Regions from separate parts of the Anaerosinus gibii genome, predicted to be linked through region 1. Evidence: riboswitches for the same ligand, from Rfam matches in the RefSeq annotation. Region 1 holds a riboswitch; each other region holds the start of a gene.
The links. Region 1 has a riboswitch for cobalamin ahead of P3F81_RS12715 (TonB-dependent receptor plug domain-containing protein). Riboswitches for the same ligand answer to the same signal wherever they lie in the genome.

Region 2: another riboswitch for cobalamin. It lies ahead of P3F81_RS07690 (magnesium chelatase ATPase subunit I); the one in region 1 lies ahead of P3F81_RS12715 (TonB-dependent receptor plug domain-containing protein).
Region 3: another riboswitch for cobalamin. It lies ahead of P3F81_RS00655 (TonB-dependent receptor); the one in region 1 lies ahead of P3F81_RS12715 (TonB-dependent receptor plug domain-containing protein).

The regions. Positions count from the first base shown of each region.
Region 1 covers NZ_CP120678.1:2,641,749-2,647,985, forward strand. The annotation lists gene hutW (heme anaerobic degradation radical SAM methyltransferase ChuW/HutW) at 1-230, opposite strand, end outside; gene P3F81_RS12710 (ABC transporter substrate-binding protein) at 260-1,294, opposite strand; gene P3F81_RS12715 (TonB-dependent receptor plug domain-containing protein) at 1,269-3,365, opposite strand; cobalamin riboswitch at 3,623-3,804, opposite strand; gene P3F81_RS12720 (FAD-dependent oxidoreductase) at 4,198-6,237, opposite strand, start outside.
Region 2 covers NZ_CP120678.1:1,596,077-1,602,313, reverse strand. The annotation lists gene cobN (cobaltochelatase subunit CobN) at 1-1,100, shown strand, start outside; gene P3F81_RS07700 (nitrogenase component 1) at 1,116-2,405, shown strand; gene P3F81_RS07695 (nitrogenase component 1) at 2,395-3,696, shown strand; cobalamin riboswitch at 3,770-3,946, shown strand; gene P3F81_RS07690 (magnesium chelatase ATPase subunit I) at 4,096-5,121, shown strand; gene P3F81_RS07685 (VWA domain-containing protein) at 5,146-6,237, shown strand, end outside.
Region 3 covers NZ_CP120678.1:147,967-154,203, forward strand. The annotation lists gene cydC (thiol reductant ABC exporter subunit CydC) at 1-287, shown strand, start outside; gene P3F81_RS00645 (hypothetical protein) at 344-838, opposite strand; gene P3F81_RS00650 (4Fe-4S binding protein) at 1,029-1,871, opposite strand; gene P3F81_RS00655 (TonB-dependent receptor) at 1,896-4,046, opposite strand; cobalamin riboswitch at 4,240-4,422, opposite strand; gene P3F81_RS00660 (hypothetical protein) at 4,836-5,114, shown strand; gene P3F81_RS00665 (DUF2076 domain-containing protein) at 5,116-5,601, shown strand; gene thiT (energy-coupled thiamine transporter ThiT) at 5,665-6,237, opposite strand, start outside.

The DNA.
Region 1 (6,237 bases):
GGGATATGTATATATACCGCGCTTTTATTTTTTTTTGCTACCATCGTCGCCTGTTCACGAAAGCGAATTTGCTGTTTAGGCGGCATAATTGGTAGCAGATGACGCGGCGAGTATTGAAGTGTGCAATCATTAAATAACTCACTCATCTTTCGTGTTGCTTTTAGCCCGAATAATTCTTTATGATTTTCCAGTTGCATAAACTCAGCTAATCCATTCGTCAAATTCATCATGATATCTCTTTCCCCCAAATCCATCTTTCTTATCGCGATTCATTTTTCGGATATAATTGTTCTACCATATAGCGGACTGCTTCTGGATATCGCAACCCGGGATTGAGTAAAAATAAGTCCTCTGGTAAAAAGAAAACTTGTTTATTTTTTACTGCCCGCAACTCTAACCATGCCGGATTATTTTCCATTTCTGACTTAATCCGTTCAAGTGCGCCTCCGTTAGCTCCCATTGAAGTAATAAATAATACTTCAGGATCTTTTTCTACGAGTGCTTCCATGCTATATACAATTTTATCTGGGGATGCCATACCATTCATCTTTGCGATTGGCATATCCCCAGACTTAATTGCCAAATCTAAATGAAGTAATGCAGCCACACTTCCGGCGATGCTATCCTCCGTTTCTACGGAAATATCATTCATTGTCGTATGTAAAATCACTGTTTTCTTGCTAACTAATGGAACATTTGCTATAGCATCTTGGACACCGTTATCTAATTTTTTTGCCAAGTCTTGCCCCAAATCTGCATGACCGGAAACCAGCCCTAATAATTCACAATTTCGTTTTACGTCTTGATAAGTTTTCAGATTAAGTACAATCACCGGAATATGGTTTGCCTCCAATATTGGTAGCAAATTCTCATGCATTCCTTTATAAGCAATGACTAAATCAGGCTGTAAGCTCACTACAGCTTCACTGTTAATTCGATAAACAAAACCAACTTCTGCACTATCTTTATATCGCTTGGGAATCTGAGCTATCTGTGAGGTTGCCCGTCCGATAACTTTCCCCTGTACCTGATCCAAAATTTCTAGAAAGGATGGTGATAACACCACAATTCGTTCCGGTGTATTTGCCAATAACACTTCGCGATGATTATCATCGATGATTGTCAAGTTCTGGCTATGATTTTCCCCTAAAGTCAAAGATTCTTTATTCCCACATCCAGAAAACAATACACTAGCCGCAATAAATAAAATTGCACTAACCACTATTAATCCTTTATTCATACAACACTCACTTTCAGTCCTAACCAAACTAGAATTTGCAGTCGATTCCAACACGATACATTCTTCCATATACATCTTTATTATAATCATGATAATTGCCGAGATTATCTATGCCTAAGTATAGCCTTGCCCTCGCATCTAAATCTTTTTGTGCTAAGAAATTAACTACTGTAAATGTGCTATTTTCCATTTCTTTATCCCCCGTTGTAATATTGCCATCTTTGCTCGCCCAATAATCAATATTACTTACTACATCCAAGTTAAACTGCCAGTTCGTATCCTTCGGATGATAAAACAATCCTAAATTAAGCTGATGTCTAGGACGATCTTCTAGTCTTTGACTGCTTCCTTGATCTTTTGCATCTAAATAAACATAGCCAAAGTTCAAATCTACTTCATCATTCAATTGATGCTGGATTGAAGCTTCTATTCCTTGCATTCTCGCTTCGGGAATGTTTTTATACGTCATTAATTTGTCTTTTGTCGGTATTATACTGGAAACTAAGTTTCCAGCACTATCCACATATTTACCAGTCCAAGTAGATGTAATTAATTCTTTAACATCATTTCTAAATAAACCAAAATGTCCTGTTGTCTTATCATTCCAATCTTTTTCTAATGCTAATTCATAGTTCCATGATTTTTCCGGCTTAATATTAGGATTTCCCTGGAAATACTGACCTGGCCCGCCCATCGCGCTGCCTGCAAACATTTCCCAAGCATGATAAAGTTCATTAATCGTCGGTGTCTTATAACCTTGTCCCACAACAACCTTTAACCTAGTATCATCAGCAATGTGATAAGTAGATGCTAAATTTCCTGTCCAAGCAGAGTCAAATAAATTACTATGATCAAATCGTATGGATGGTATAACTAGCCATTGGTCATTTGGACGAATTTCATCCTGAAAATACAAGGAAACATAGTCAATAGATGCTTCATCACTCGATTTTTTACTATTTAGATCGGTTTTTATTCTCGTTCCTTCCGATTTATCTTGTCTCCATTCAAAACCAACTGTAGCCAGATGCTTATCGCCCAGTTGCCAACTGTCTTTCCCTTCAAGGACATTAATTGTACGATTCACCCAATCGAAACTATTTAATGTATAAGGGATAGTAACAATATTATTGCGTCGTGTCTGTTTATAAATAAAATATTCCTTTTCATATTTCGACTGATATGCTCGAACCGACCAATTTTGTTTATCATCTTCACCTTCATAGTTCAGCGATAAATTCGTACGTTTATTTTCATTTTTATTAATTTTATCTGATTTTGGCATCATTGGATGATAGGATTGCCCCGCTTCTGAACGCTGTGTGTCTTCGTTCAGTCGTCCGAAATCAAAACTTAAGCGATTCCCATTTTCAGCCGTATAGGTCATGCCAAAATCAATATTTTGCTCTTTGCCAAAATAATTATTACTTGTTCCTTCATTATCTACATAGAATGGTTTACTATCATTATAACTTCCCGATATCTTCCAACTCATATTTCCTTTCTCATTAATATCTTGATAAAAAATACTAGTTGTTGGACCTGCACTGTCACCATGTTCATAAAGTGAATAATCATAATTAATTGAACCTTGCTTTTTCATTGGCTGTCGCATGATAATATTGACAACGCCGCCAATTGCATCGCTTCCGTACAACGATCCGGCAGAACCGCGAATAATTTCAACACGTTCCACATTATCCATATTGATTCGATCTATTTCATGCGCATTGGCTGAGTTATACGAAAGTTCTCCGCTCATCCGTTTGCCATCAACCATAATTAAAACATGTCTTGATTCTGAGCCACGAATTCTCACTTGTGATCTTCCCTGAAAATCCTTCCACAAGGTCACCCCTAGCGCATTTTGCAAAACATCCCGTAACGTTCTAGATTGTCGCTTTTCAATATCTTGACGTATGATTACTTGTACTGTGGTAGGAACTTCTTTTACTGTCTGATCAGTCCTTGTCGCAGTTACAACAACACCATCTAGATAAAATTCATCCAATACTTCTTCATTTGCCCAAGCAATCTCTGTACCGATTGATAATTGCGTGCCCAATATCATTCCACAAACAATCGCCATCCCGATTGCTTTCTTTTTTTGGCTATAATGTTTCATCCCCGATTTATCCTCCTAAAAATTTCTTAACTACACAATCCATCTTACTAAAAAAAATCTGCCTCTTCGAAAAGGCAGATTTCAATTATCAGCAAATAAAAACATAAAAACCCAGCACGAAGCTGGGTAAAATAGCAATATAAATGCTGTTATTTTATCCCCTCCCTATCACTCGTAGGTTGTATGGACTGAATGGATGGTCACATTGACTTTGAATTGTTCTATCCAACAGTTAACGCAGCATCTAATCTCCATATTCGGTGATTGATAAACAGGCAGTTCTCCTGGCTTTAAATCATCGCTCATCCAAACCTTCCCAAAGTTTTCACCCCAGTGGCATATCTTGGACTAACTCCTTATTACAGTGGCGGGACCGCGCCGGCATTGAACCGAACTTCCCTATTAAGCCCTCACGGGCACCTGTTCCCTTCAATATTTAGTTTTCACATCATTTCAATAAATTGCAAGAAATATTTTCCATGATAATACTTTATCATCATAACACTGCCCCTAAAGCATGTCAATAAATTACCTAATTTAATATTATATATATATTTCTGTAAAATTATAAATTATTGAAAAAGTTCTTTTTCAGTAAATAGAGACCTTAAGCATTCTTAAATCAACCTTTTATTTAAGTCTCACTTTTATCAAAGGGTCTATCGCTCCAAATGATTATGGCGACGCTTTTTTACAAGTTACATCATCCGCTCAAAATAGCACTAAAAACATTTAATCTTTTTCACATAATTACTCTAACTTTATCGCCCTAACCCAAATAAGCCGACAAAATCAATGATTTTGTCGGCTTATTTTATTTTTATTTTCTTTTTTAATTCTTATTGTAGGTTCTGTACATGTTGATTTTCTCTGCATTTGCCTTCATTGTCCAGATACCGCATGGGCAAACGCCCGCGCAAATACCACAGCCAATACAACGCTCTGCATCGGAAACATATTCAAATGTACCGTCTGCTTTAACGACTTTACTAATTGCCTTTTCCGGACAGGATTCAAGACACATACTACAATCGCGGCAAGTACCACAGCTAATACAGCGATTGAAATCTTGATTTGCCGCTGGCAATTCGCAGCTATGACATTTTTCAAAGTAAGCTTTACTTATTTGTCCTGCTGGAATAACTTCCTTCTTCACTGCCTGTGCATATGCTTCTCCATTTACGTAAGCATCTGCTGCCATTGCAGCCTTCGCACCAGCCCCAATTGCATCCGTTAAACGACCAGGTTTCACTACGTCACCAGCCGCAAATACACCAGCCATAACACTCGTATCTGCACCTGGCACTAACCAATCGCGAAATTTGTTTAACCCTTCAGGTAAATAATCTAGGATTGGTGTTTCCCCAACCGTTACAATGACCATGTCGCCTTCAATGAATCTGCCATCCTCAGCGATAATTCCTTTATCTGTGATTTCTTTCGTCATTACAGGCCAAATGATATCGCCACCAAGAGATTCAAAATGTTCGATTTCCTTTTTAAAGGCTGCTGGCTTTTGCACATCAATACAAGTTACCTTTTCCGCTCCCATTTCATACGCATCAAGTGCAGCATCCATCCCGGAGTTCCCTGCACCGATAACAAGCACATGTTTACCTACTTTCGGATTTTCACCACGGTTCACTGCTTTTTGGAAGTCTAACCCTTTTACGACTTTTTCTTTTCCAGGCCATGGGAATACACGAGGATTATGTCCACCAGTGGTAACGACAACGGCATCACTAGCTGTTTTAATCTCATTAAATTTATCACTGTCCACTTTGCAGTTATTGACAAAGGTTACACCCATATCTTGAATGCGTTTTAATTCCGCTTCTAAAATTTCATGCGCTAACCGACTGCGTGGAATTACTTGCTCAAGCTTACCGCCCATTGCGGAAAATTCATCATATACCGTAACATCATGGCCCTTTTTCGCCAACTGCCAAGCTGCGCTTAATCCTGCTACACCGCCGCCGATAACAGATATCTTCTTTCCAGTGCGCACGGATGGTTTCTCTACTTTTATGTGGATAGACTCTCTGCCAAGTGCACCAATTTGAATCGCTTGGTCAATGGATGCACGGCTACAGCCTTCCATACATGGATTTGGGCAGACACTGCCACATACTGATCCAGAGAACGGTGTATATTCAAGTACTAATTTATATGCTTCTTCCACCTTGCCCTGACGAAGTAAATTGTAACGTTGTTGCGTCGGAATTCCAGATGGACAGTTAAATTCACACGGCGCCGCATATTTTGCATTGTCCCAAGCTGGAACGCGCTGACGATAGATTCCTGTCACAACCGTAGAATTTACAATGAAGTCATCCATGCATACATCACTAAAAATGCCACCTTTTACCCATTCGGTCGTCCGATATTCATTTATGCTCTCCAGTGCTTTTGGTTTTTTTTCATCAAAAGCAAGTGGAAGAAGTTTTTTCCATTCCTTCCATTTTGTTAATTCCGCTCGAAGTTCAGGCTTTTCTATTGCTCCCAGAAAATCATCCATCTTACTTTCTAGATAAGCAATATCCTCTGCATCCAAAGCTGTGATTTTTACTTCCTGAGACATTCCTTTTGCTTCGCCTCTAAAATAAAGCACACCGCCAACCATACCTATACAAGAACGATCACCAAGTACAGACTCAAACTGCTCACTGTCATACCCACAAACAACAGCTTTACCGCCACCCATAAATTCAAATGAAAAACTGCCGACATTTTTCAGCACCCATAATTCTGGTGCATCATAAAGTGGATCATGTTTCATGAGTGATCCAGAACGCGTCCCGGCGCGACCGCCGATATAAATCGTCCCGCCTGCCGCACAGTGTCCAGCCGTATCACCAGCATCACCTTTTAC
Region 2 (6,237 bases), 1.0 Mb from region 1:
CGGAATGTGTCGGCATTGTATTATGGGCAGGGGCAAATATGCGCAGCCATGGACAATGCATTGCTGAATTTTTGTATTTAATGGGGTTAAAACCGGTTTGGCAACGCGGCAGTATGCGCGTAATTGATGTGGATGTTGTCCCATTAGAAGAATTAAAACGTCCACGCATCGACGTGACGGGACGAATCAGCGGACTGTTTCGCGATAGTATGCCGGATGCAATTTTGTGGCTTGATAAAGCGGTAGAGAAAATTGCCGAGCTTGATGAACCGATTGATATGAATTATATCAGAAAGCATGTTTTAGAAGACGCAGCGCAATTGGAAGCAGAAGGTGTTGACAAGGAGAGTGCTTGGCAACAGGCATCTTATCGTATTTTTGGCGATCCGCCGGGTGCATATGGCGCGGGAATTGGCGATTTGCTCGAATCGAAAAATTGGGAAACGATTGAGGATTTGGCAAATGTATATGTTCGTTTTGGCGGACATGCGTATGGCGCAAAGGGCAAGGGGGAATACCGTCCGGAATTGTTTAAAAAACGCATGGCGAGTTTGAATGTGACGATAAAAAATGAAGATAACCGTGAAAGTCATATGCTCAGTTCGGATGATTTTAATGCTTATCATGGTGGGATGATTGCGACGGTTCGCGCCTTAAGCGGCAAACAACCGCGTTCGTATTGCGGTGACAGCAGTGATCGCAGTAAAGTGGAAATGCGCAGTTTAGAAGAAGAAACAAAACGATTATTTAGAGGCGAAGCGATCAACCCTAAGTTCATCCAAGGCATGAAAAAACATGGCTATAAAGGTGCACAGGATTTAGCAAATTATGTTGCACACAGTTATCAATGGGATGCAACCAGTAATGTGATGGAAGACTGGATGTATGAGAAATATGCAGAGAAATATGCATTTGATAAAGAAATGCAGGAATGGATGAAGGAAGTAAATCCATGGGCATTGCAACGGTTGACTGAAGTATTGCTCGAAGCGGAGCAACGCGGATTGTGGAATGCGAAAGCGGAGACGAAGGAAGAATTGCAAAAGCTTTACTTATCGCTTGAAGGTGAACTGGAAGAGCGCAGTGAAGCGAATGCTTAACGGGGAGGCGAAGGAATGATTCGGCAATCAGAACGAAAAAATCTCGTTTACTGTAATTTGGGAAATGCCTACATATCTGTTTCTTGTAATCCTGGTGCAGTGGTAGTGTTTCATACACCAAAAGCTTGCTCTCATTTAGCTTTGCGTAATTATTGGAGTATAAAACGGCGCGGACTGCTGCGTGATCCTTTAGCAATGCTGCCGGAGAAAAACAATCTGTTTGTAACTGGCATATCGGATAAAGAAGCTATCTTTGGCGGAGAAAGGATTCTTCGCCAATGCTTGCTGGATATTTCACAAATGGAGAATGTGCAATATATCATTGTTGTTCCCGGATGCACAGCCGGTGTAATTGGCGATGATGTCGAAGCGGTATGCAAGGATGTCGAGGAAAAGACAAAGTTACCGATTATTGTTGTGTCGGGTGCCGGCTTTATGAGTAAGCATTATACGGAACATAACATCAAGATGCTAGAAACTTTGCTGGAACGCTTTGCAACAATTAAGCCGAAAGACCGAGAGAAAAAAGAAAAGCTTGCCGTTATCATTGGTGAAAATAGTGGAGCAGGCAATGAAAATAATGTTCGTGAAATAAAACGACTGCTTCAGTATTTTGGATTTACACGTATTTTATTTCCGCCCAATACGATGACAAAAGAGGAATTTGCGATGATTCCCAAAGCGGATTTAATTTTGTCGGTAGGAATTGCGCGTGAATATTATCCCAAGATGCAAGAATATGCAAGAGTGTTGGCTGAGCGTTATCAAACGAAGTGTTATACGGGGAACTATCCTAAAGGGATGGCAGAAACGAAAGTATGGTTTGAAAAAATCGGAGAAGTTTTAGCGTGCGAAGCAGAAGCTAAACAAGCCTGGAAAATAGAAAATACACGTCTGGAAAAGTTTTTACAAAAAAAACGCGAAGTTTTGTCGGGAAAAAGTTACATTTTTGTCATTGGGTATGCAAGCCGTTATTTTGATCCGAAGTTTCATTTAGAAACGTTATCAGCTGTGGGTGCAGAACTTAAAGCGGTAGTTTTACATAATGATTTAACGAGTAAAGAAAAAGCAGAGCAACGCAAGCGAATCATGGAGCTAACGGATATTCCCTGCTATACAGAAGAAGAGATAAAAACGCTGGCAGAGCAAGTGGACTTTGTTTTAACGACGACAGATTTAATTGATCTTCCCCATCAGTTGTCTATCTCAATTCAACAAGTTGGCATTTGGGGTCTAGAAAATCTGCTAAATAAAGTATCTATGGCAATTCATGGACACGGCAGGAGGATTCTATATGAATACTAATCAGAAATTGCAGCGGTGGCTGCCGTGCAAAAGTCGTTGTGAAATGGCGGGCGCAGCCTCATTTTTTTTGAGTCTAAAAGATTGTGCGATTTTGATAAACGGGCCTCGTTGGTGTGCAACGATTGCCGAACGCGAGATGGCAAGAGTCGAGAAAAAATATGAGCGAAGAATCTTTTGTAGTGAAGTAAAGGAAATCGATTTGTTGTACGGCGCAGATGATGCGCTTTTGCTGGGGTTAGAAGAAGTAAAAAAAGAATGTAATCCTAAAATGATTGCAGTCATCAACAGCTGCTCAGTCAGCTTAATCGGTGATGACATTCAGGGGATTTGTCATAGAGCTAATTTAGCTTGTGAGATTATTGCGGTTGATGCAGGCGGACTTAAGGGAGAATTTTGGGAAGGGTATCAGGAAGCATTAGATAAAATTCTTGACTTAGTTACTGCAAAGGTAAAAGTTAAAAAAGAAGTTGTGCGGAAAAATCGCGTAAATCTTTTTGGCTGGTGCAATAACTATCCAAATTGGCAAGGGGATTTAGCTGAAATCAAGCGAATGCTTATATCCTGTGGGATTGAAGTTGGTGTTTGCCTTGGTGCAGATGAAACTTCTCTAGCTGAGATGATGCAATTGCCATTGGCTGCTTGCAATATTGTTTTATCTCCGGAACTTGGAGTTGAAGCGGCAAAACGGTTAGCAGAAGAATGGGGGCAAGATTACCTTATTGCGCCTACACCTTATGGAATGCAATGTTCCATTGCCTGGTTAAATCGGATTGCAGAAAAATTACAGATCAATATCTGTACAGAAAAACTAGAAACAGAAATCGACATCAATCAAGAAAAGCTGGATCAAGCAATTTTTCAGCTCAAAGCGGATTATAAAAACTTTGGCTTTGGCGACGTATATTTAACGCTTCCTTACGGAGTTGCTTATGGAATCGTAGAAGCACTAAAAACAGAGTTCCCTGAATTTAATGATATTTATCTCAAAATAGAAGGCCCGAATAAAGCAGAATATCCAATGATTCAAGGCGTTAGGGCATGGCAGGTAAAACAAGATACTTTATCTGTTGAAGAAGCAGGTATTTCGCTTGTCCTTGGGGACTGGCAAACTAGACTGGAAGTTGGGCAATATGATCGGATGATTTTTAAAAATTTTCTTATGCCAATGCAAGGTGTTCCTGTTGCAGAACGTCCCTATGCAGGTGTTTTGGGATGGAAGCACTTTATGGCGGAAGTGATAGAAGTGTTTCATGTGATTGCTTACTTACATCCGGCAAAAGTTGAAAAATAAAAAACATTAAAAAATCTTGACTGTATGACCACTATATAGTGTATGGTGGAAAACGATGCAATCATTTCGACAAATTCATATTGAGAAGATAGGTGCCGAAAGGCTTAATAGGGAAATCGGTGAAAAACCGGTACGGTCCCGCCGCTGTAATGGGGAGTAACTCCACAAAGATGTCACTGGATATATTCTGGGAAGGCGTGGAGAAGCGATGATACAGAGTCAGAAGAACTGCCTAGCTTCATTTTGCCATGAAATCCTACGAGCGATAGGAAGGTGAAAGATACTGTAACTATACAATGCTATATGCATTTGTAGGTATAGATATGGAATTTAACGCCTTTTTGCTTTTGCGAAAAGGCTTTTTTGTATGAGCATAGTTTAAATTGAAGGAGTAAAAACATGAAAAGAAAAGTAGTATATCCGTTTACAGCTATCGTTGGACAGGAAGAAATGAAATTATCTTTAATTTTAAATGTCATTAATCCATCATTGGGTGGTGTTTTAATTAAAGGGGAAAAAGGAACGGCAAAATCAACTGCGGTCAGAGCTTTGGCAGAACTTTTACCGGCGATGGAAGTTGTTGATGGATGTCAATTCCACTGTGATCCAAGTGAAGCGAATTTGCTTTGTGAAGCTTGCCAGAAGAAACAGCAAGAACATAAATTAGCAAGTCATCATGCGGTAAAAATGCGCGTGGTGGAATTGCCGGTAAGTGCAACGGAAGATCGCGTGGTTGGGACACTTGACATTGAACATGCGATTAAACATGGAGAAAAGAAATTTGAAGCCGGGATTCTTGCCCAAGCGAATCGCAATATTCTTTATGTTGATGAAATTAATCTACTTGATGATCATGTCGTTGATGTTCTTTTAGATGCGGCAGCAATGGGAATTAATACGGTTGAACGTGAAGGGGTGTCCTACTCCCATCCGGCGAGATTTGTCCTTGTTGGGACAATGAATCCGGAAGAAGGCGATATTCGTCCACAATTGTTAGATCGATTTGGACTATCTGTAGTTGTTACTGGTGAACATGAACCGGAAAAAAGGGTGGAAGTCATCAAAAGACGTCTTGCTTATGAAGCTGCCCCGGAAACTTTTATTGCAGATTGTCAAGAGGAGCAAGAAGCTTTAGCAACAAAAATTATTCAAGCAAGAAAAATTTTAACAAACGTAACGATTTCTGATGAACTTTTAGTTGCAGTTGCTAAAATGGCGATAGAATTAGGCGTCGATGGCCATCGCAGTGATATTACAACGATTAAAACAGCGATGACCTTGGCTGCTTTTGATGGTAGAGAAGAAGTCTTACTTGAAGATATAAAAAATGCGGCAAAATTGGTATTGCCGCATAGAATGCGCCGTCGTCCATTTGAAGAAGGTGCCTTGGATTGGGATAAAGTTGAAGCTTTACTTGCAGAGTAAATGGTTTTGTGGGAGGAAAGAAAGATGATGATACCATCTGCATATCCGTTTGCGGCAATTGTTGGGCAAGAGCAGGTCAAAAAAGGACTCATGATTGCTCTGGTTAATCCAAAAGCGGGTGGAATATTAATTGGCGGACCAAAGGGCACGGCAAAATCGACACTTGTACGTTCGATACGTGAAGTCAGTGGTGATAAGCGATGTGTAGATTTACCGCTCAATGCTACGGAAGATATGTTGTTTGGTAATATTGATCTGGAATATGCCATACAAGAGGGGAAAAGAAAATTTTTACCGGGAATTCTGGCGAAAGCAAATAACAATATTCTTTATATTGATGAAGTAAATTTACTGCGCAGTGAATTGTTAACGGCGATTTTAGATACCAATATTGCAGGGATAAATCGAATTGAACGCGAAGGAATTTCGTTTTCGCATGAAGCAAATTATATCGTAATTGGAACAATGAATCCGGAAGAAGGCACGTTGTCTGCGCAAATTTTAGATCGCTTTGGCATGTATGCGGAAACGACAAATGCAATAGAGGTTGAGGAACGGGTTCAGATTGTAAAATTGCTTTTAGATTTTGAGAAAAACCGTCAAATGTTTAAAGCTCGTTATGCGACAGATATAGAAACCTTAGCAGAGAAAATAAAAAAAGCAACAGCAATTGTTTCGCAAATTGAAGTATCAGAAGCGATGATGCAGTTAGCAGCGCAAATGTGTGCAAAATCATTTTGCGCAGGTCATCGAGCGGAAATCTATTTATTAGAAGCAGCAAAAGCGATTGCGGCACTTGAAGAACGGTTGTATATCTTGCCTAAGGATATGGATGAAGCAGCGATGTTTGTTTTGGTACATCGAATGCGTCAGCTTCCTCAGCAGCAACCCCAGGAGCAGGAAGAGCAAGAACAAAACGAACAAGAAGAGAATAATGATACAGAAAATAATGATGAGCAGGAAGAATCTGAATTACCACCACCGTCGGCAGACGAGGATGGGCAAGAGGACGATGATGAAAGTGAATCTGAGCAAGAAGATGATAAAACAGAGGAAACACCAGACAATCCGGAAAATCAGCTAGCGCCAGAAGAGCAAACAGCTGAAATTGATAAA
Region 3 (6,237 bases), 190 kb from region 1:
AACGCTTAATTTTGGCAAGAGCGTTATTAAAGCCAGCGCCAATTCTTCTATTAGACGAGCCTACGGTGAATCTGGATGCCAAAAACGCAGAGGTTTTTATGGACACGGTACTAAGCAACGCCAAAGAACAATCTTTAATTTTAATTACGCATCAATTTGCAGGATTAGAAAAAATGGACGAAATCTTTGTCTTGGCAGATGGACGAATTGTTGAACATGGTAGTTTTGCAGACTTGCTTACGCGCAAACAACTTTTTTATCAGTTATGGCAATATCGGAATTATTAATAGAGGATTAAAGAAAAACTGCGCACAGAATGAAAAATTTCATTCTGTGCGCAGTTTTATAAGTTTACAAGTTCAAACTTGTGTATATGAAGACGGTTTTGTTGATTCAATTCCTCTATCGTTAAATCAATATTGCCGATGAATGGCAGGAAAGAATTCTTTCGTGAAAGATTTGTTTCGATCCCGAGCAGAATTCTTTGGTTAGGTTCAATGATGATTTCTAAAGGGGAATCAAAGCATTGCCAACCTTCGCTCTTGGTATAGATTTTTAAATCGGCGGGTAACCCTGTCATGGTAATTTTTAAATGTAATGGGGCAGCGCTATTATTTTGAAAGGATTGTCTATCGCTGATTATACGGATTTGCCCGCCTTGCAATACCTTTTTAGGAAATCCTAATGTTGCCAGATTTATTGTTTCTGTTTGTGAATGTTTAGGCATGATTACTTTGAAGTGAAACGTTTCAGCACGCTGACTTGTTGCATAGTAACCAGAACAAATTGCAATAAGTATGCTGCAAATAAAAATAAGGGATTGCTTTTTGTAGCTCATTTCAAACGCTCTCCAAATGTATTAGAATTCTTATTCGAATGTTTATTGCGCTCCAAGCAATAGTTTCCACAGATTGTGCCTGCCAGTACAATCCCACTGACACAGGCACCAGTGCAATTCCCGCAAGTTCCGGTGCAACTCCCTGAAAAAATAGTGAGACTCGCAAAGATTGGTGTGAGGGCATACTTACTTATTTTTTGTTGCATAAATTCACTTCCTGATGCTTAAGACTCTTTTTTTCCGTAGTATAGGAGATTGCCTTTACAGGGCAACTTTCTATACATTGTTTGCAAGTAATACAATGGTGCGCATGGTGATGGAGCATATTTTTTTGTATCTGGAGTGCGCCCATTGGACATCGATCTACGCATTTACCGCATTGAATGCAATGTGAATGGTTAATTTTAAGACGCAATACAAAAGAAAATTTAGAGCCAAGCCAATGAATGAGATTTTGTGCTGCGCCGACAGGACAAATAAAATTACAGAAGCCACGTCCTCCTCTGGTAAATAAGCCAAACAAACCGAGCCAGAGAATAGCAGTGAAAAGAACAGAAGAGGATAAAACGGTTCTTTCCCCCATAAAGATGTAAAAAATACCCGCTTCGATTAAGCGATAATTACAAAATGCACAAGCTAAATACCCACCAATCAATGGGGATAATAGAAACCCGATAAGTATTCCATAGCGAACGGGTGCGGGATCAATATAACGCGTCCAATTGATTTGAATTTTATGAGGGATTAGCTGGCTTAAATATTCACCTAGCGCACCTGCAATACATAGACGACCACAAAAAAATGGACCAAGGAAAAATGCGGAAGAGATAAATAAAAACATTGTAATTGTTTCTATTGTAAACTGTTCAAAAATTCGGCCGCGCCAAATATGTTCAAGGGGAATACGCAAACAAAAATCATGAATATCCGCATAATTTGTTTTACCCAATAGATAAAATAAAAATTTTTGATAAAGTGCAAACGGAGCATAAAAAAGAACGAGTCCAATTAGATAGCCGATAAACCTTTTCATTTCAAATATCACTATCCTTTTATATTAGAAGGAATAGTTGACGCTCAACGTATAGGTTCTTCCGCTTGTTGCTTCGCTTGCATAGAATTTACGGTCTAATAAATTTTGAATTCCAAACTGTAAATCGATTTGATCTGTTGCTTTGTAGTTTAGATAAGTATTCATTAGGAAGAAGGCATCTTCTGAACCATATTCCCCTGTATCAGCATCGGGGCTTTGTCTTTCACTGACATATTGTGCATCGAGTCCCCAATTTGCTTTCCCATAAGTATAATCTATTCCTGTATGCAATAAATGTCTTGGGATATCCCAATTGCGGGTCGTTTGGTCGTTAGATTCGTTTTCGCCGCGTTCGTAAGTGTAATTAAAATAAGAAGACCAATTGTCATTTAGTTTATGTTTTAATTCAAGTTCAACACCTTTGGCTGTGGCGTTATCAAGATTATAATAAGCTTTGACACCATTTTTTGTAGCTAAGGCAATTTTATCTTTAGTTTTTACATGGAAGAGTGTAATTCCCAAGGAAGTATTATCGTCTAAGTCTCGTTTCATGCCAAGTTCAAAGGTATTTGAAGTTTCTGGCTCTAAATCTGGGTTTGCTTGTACGCTTGACATTGAAGTGCCGGCGCGGCGATATAGTTTGTAAATGCTTGGTGGGTTGAAGGAATGTCCATAGCTTGTGAAATAAGTGGTTCTATCGTCAGCCGTGTATTCAAAAGCAATTTTCGGACTTACTTCACTAAATGATTTACTAGGGAAATCCTGCCTACTATTGCCTGAAGCAAGATAAGAGTAGCCCCCTTCTTTTTTATATTGATCAAAACGCACGCCCGTATATACTTTCCACTGCTCAGACAAAGTGTATTGATCTTGGGCGAAAAGAGCAAGGGTATGGGTCGAGCCACTATTGATGCTGTTAAGCGAAGAAATAGAATTCCAATCGTTCCAATTGGTCAAGCCGTAAGAGGTATAAGTCATTTTTTCTTTCATCCAAGCGAAGCCGGCAATCACATTATGTTTATCAAATTCCCATGTTTTTTGGAAATCAAAATTATAATTTTTGCTTGGATAACTTGCCAAACTACCTTTCCCATCCCAATCAGTAGAGGTGGCGGATGAATCGGCAGAGCTATAGCCTTCTTTCTTCAAATCAGTCATACCAATGCCAATTTTAATTTGATTTTCATCATCACGGTAGTTTATTTTATGTATATCTTGTTCGCGTTCACCAATATAACCAAGGTAGTCGGAAGGCTTAATGGTTACATAGTTGCCATCTTGTGTAAGGATCGTTCCTTTGAATATCTGATTCCCAGCGCTATCGTAAATATAGCTAAAAGGATTGTTATAAGCGTAATTATAATTATTGTGTGTATAAGAGTATTTTACTGAACGATTATCGTCAATATCGTAGGTGAAGTCGACAAAATAATCTTCACTGATTTTCGATTTTTCACCGCGACCGCCAATCACATATTGTCCGCTTCCTAACGTTGGAAGGTCAGCGGTTGAAGAGGAAGAACCAGTAGTCTTTCCAGAGGCCGTTTTATAATAGCCGCGATATCCTTGCGTAGAGCGTTTTTGATAACCGATGTTAAAAGAAAGATCGTCATTGACTGCACCATCTATGTTTATGCCGCGCTTCCATGTATTGTTACTGCCATAAGATACGTTCATATCAACATTCGTTTCGCCAGTGGATTCTTTGGGAATAATATTGATAACACCGGCAACAGCATGACCACCATAGAGTGATGATCCGGCACCTCTAACGATTTCGATGCGTTCGATTTTATTTAGCGGAATGGAATCCCAGGCGATACTACCGTCAAAAGCGGAGTTAATTTGTTGACCGTCATATAAAACAAGAATATCTTGACCGCTAAATCCACGCAGTGATAAGCCGTTTTTCGTTTCCGCCGTTGGTGATAAATAAAAACCAACTTCGTTTTGCAGTGCCTCGCGTGCGCTAAAAATTTGTTTCTTTTCTAAATCTTTGGTAGTGATTACAGTAACATTTGCCGGAACATTTTTTATGCTTTCACTTGTTCGTGTTGCTGTAACAATCACAGTATCTAATGAATATTCATCCAATTCCTCCGTTGGTGCAGCTTGAACTGTCGTAGATAATGTAAGTGCTGTTAAAATCATAATCGCTATGTTTTTCTTTCTCATTTGGAAATCTCCTTGTGTTGTTAATTTTGCCTCTTACCGTAGAAAAATAACGAAATATTAAGAGGGCAAAACAGCGAAAAAATAGATGCTAATGAATAAAAAAACTTCTTCTGCGTAAAACCACAGAAGAAGTTATATTTTTAAACAGAAAAAATACTGCCCTAAAAATTCCCTCCCTATCGCTCGTAGGTCAACGGTAATTGTTAAGCAGGCAGTTCTCCTGGCTCTAGTTCATCGCTTATCCAAGCCTTCCCAAAGCATACGCTTCAGTGACATCATATGGATTTGCTCCCTATTACAGTGGCGGGACCGCATCGGTATTGCACCGATTTCCCTATTAAGCCCTAAACGGGCACCTTGCTCCTAAATATTCGATTGCTAAATACAATTGCATATTATATCATAAATAATCATAATGTCTAGTAAAAAATAGAATTTTTATATTTTATGTAGTAATCTATAGGCATAAAAAATGCTTGGAGGGGTATAGATGAAAAATCTTTTTTGCTAAAAGTTGTAGTAGATATTTGTATGTTTACTGTGTTTCCGATAACGGCGTATGCGGGAATAATGATTGAGATTGATGGTATTAAAGCGTATTTGCCAAGCGATGTATTGTAATAACTTTGCGATTTTATCAGCTTGGGAGCAGGGAAAAGCAAAGGTTGCATAAGAGAGATGAATTTTCACTGTGGAAATAAATGTTTAGTAAATAAATTCTAGAGGAAAATAGTTAGGGAAGAACGAAGTGTAATTAAAGTAGCAAAATTTATTTTAATGGAGGATTCGATGTCAGAACGATTGACTTTGCATGATGTACTTAGGGAATATGGAGTTCCTTTGATTCGCTTGGATGTGACTGCGGGCCAAGAGGAAACGTTGGCGCTAAGAGAACGATTAATGGCGATTCGTAATGTGAGTGGAGGAAAAGAACAAGGATACTTGGAAGTGAACTGTTCTTTTTATATTGATGTTCACGATATTGATCGTTATTTGTCAGGTGAATTACCAACATTATCAGAAATTTATGCATTTCCAGAAGATATTAAAGCGCATCAGGAGGAATAAGATGAAATTTTGTAGAGTATTTGCTATTTTGTTGTTATGTTTTTTTAGTGTTTATACAGTGAGTTATGCAGCGATTGGTGGGAGTAAAATAAAAATGTCTGCACCAAAAACTACGCAAAAAGCACCAGTGAATAAAACTCAGCCACAAAAGGATGGCTATAAAGAATCAGCGCCAGCAAACAGTTATAGTGATAAAGCACCTGCGGCAAACTCGAAAGCGCAAAGCAGTGCAGTAAATAGCGCTGCAACGAAATCAGCTTCACCATTTGGTGGAATGATGCGTAATATAGGGATATTCGCTGGTGGTATGATGCTTGGCAGCATGTTAGGAAGCATGTTTGGCATGAATGGTTTTATGTCAGATATTATGGGCTTGATGCTTAATGTACTTATTTTTGGTGGCGTAATTTTGTTAGGAAAAACACTTTGGGATAAGTTTAAAAGCAGAAAAAATGAAGACGAGAATGTATATAATCGTCGTCGTTAAAAAATAAGATAAGGGCTGTTGCCTGCGAAAAATTTCGCTAGTGCAACAGCCCTTTTATCTATTTTATTTTGCCTGTTGCATTAAATTTTTTAGGGGAAGCAGTTTCAATAAAATTAAAGTAATGATAAGCTCTGGGAATAGATAGCTGGCATTAAAAATAAAAGCGTAAAAATAGGGGGAAGTTCCTTCGGGCGCATAAGAGGCAAAAAAGACAATACCAGAGATGAAATGACAAATAAACCGACCTATAATAGCAAGCGTAGTACTGAGAAAAAGGCGATTAGGGAAGTATCCTGCAAGGCCAATTGCCATATAAGGAAGCGGATAGTCAAATAATACTTGTACAGGATGTAAAATATAAGGGTTAAAGAGAAGGTTGATTACGCCATAAAGGAATCCTGCGAGGAATCCAATTCCTGGACCATAGCAAAATGCGAGAAATAGAAGTGGAACCATTGAGCCAAGCGTAATACTTCCTCCTTGTGGCATATGATAAATTCGAATTTGATGCAAAATAAAGGCGAGAGAAATCATAAGGCCCATATGGGTAATTAATTTTGGCGTTAATTGTATCTTTTTTATGCGAAAAAGAGCAAAAAGTAATATGGCAATGCCTAACAAGGCGAAAATACTCGT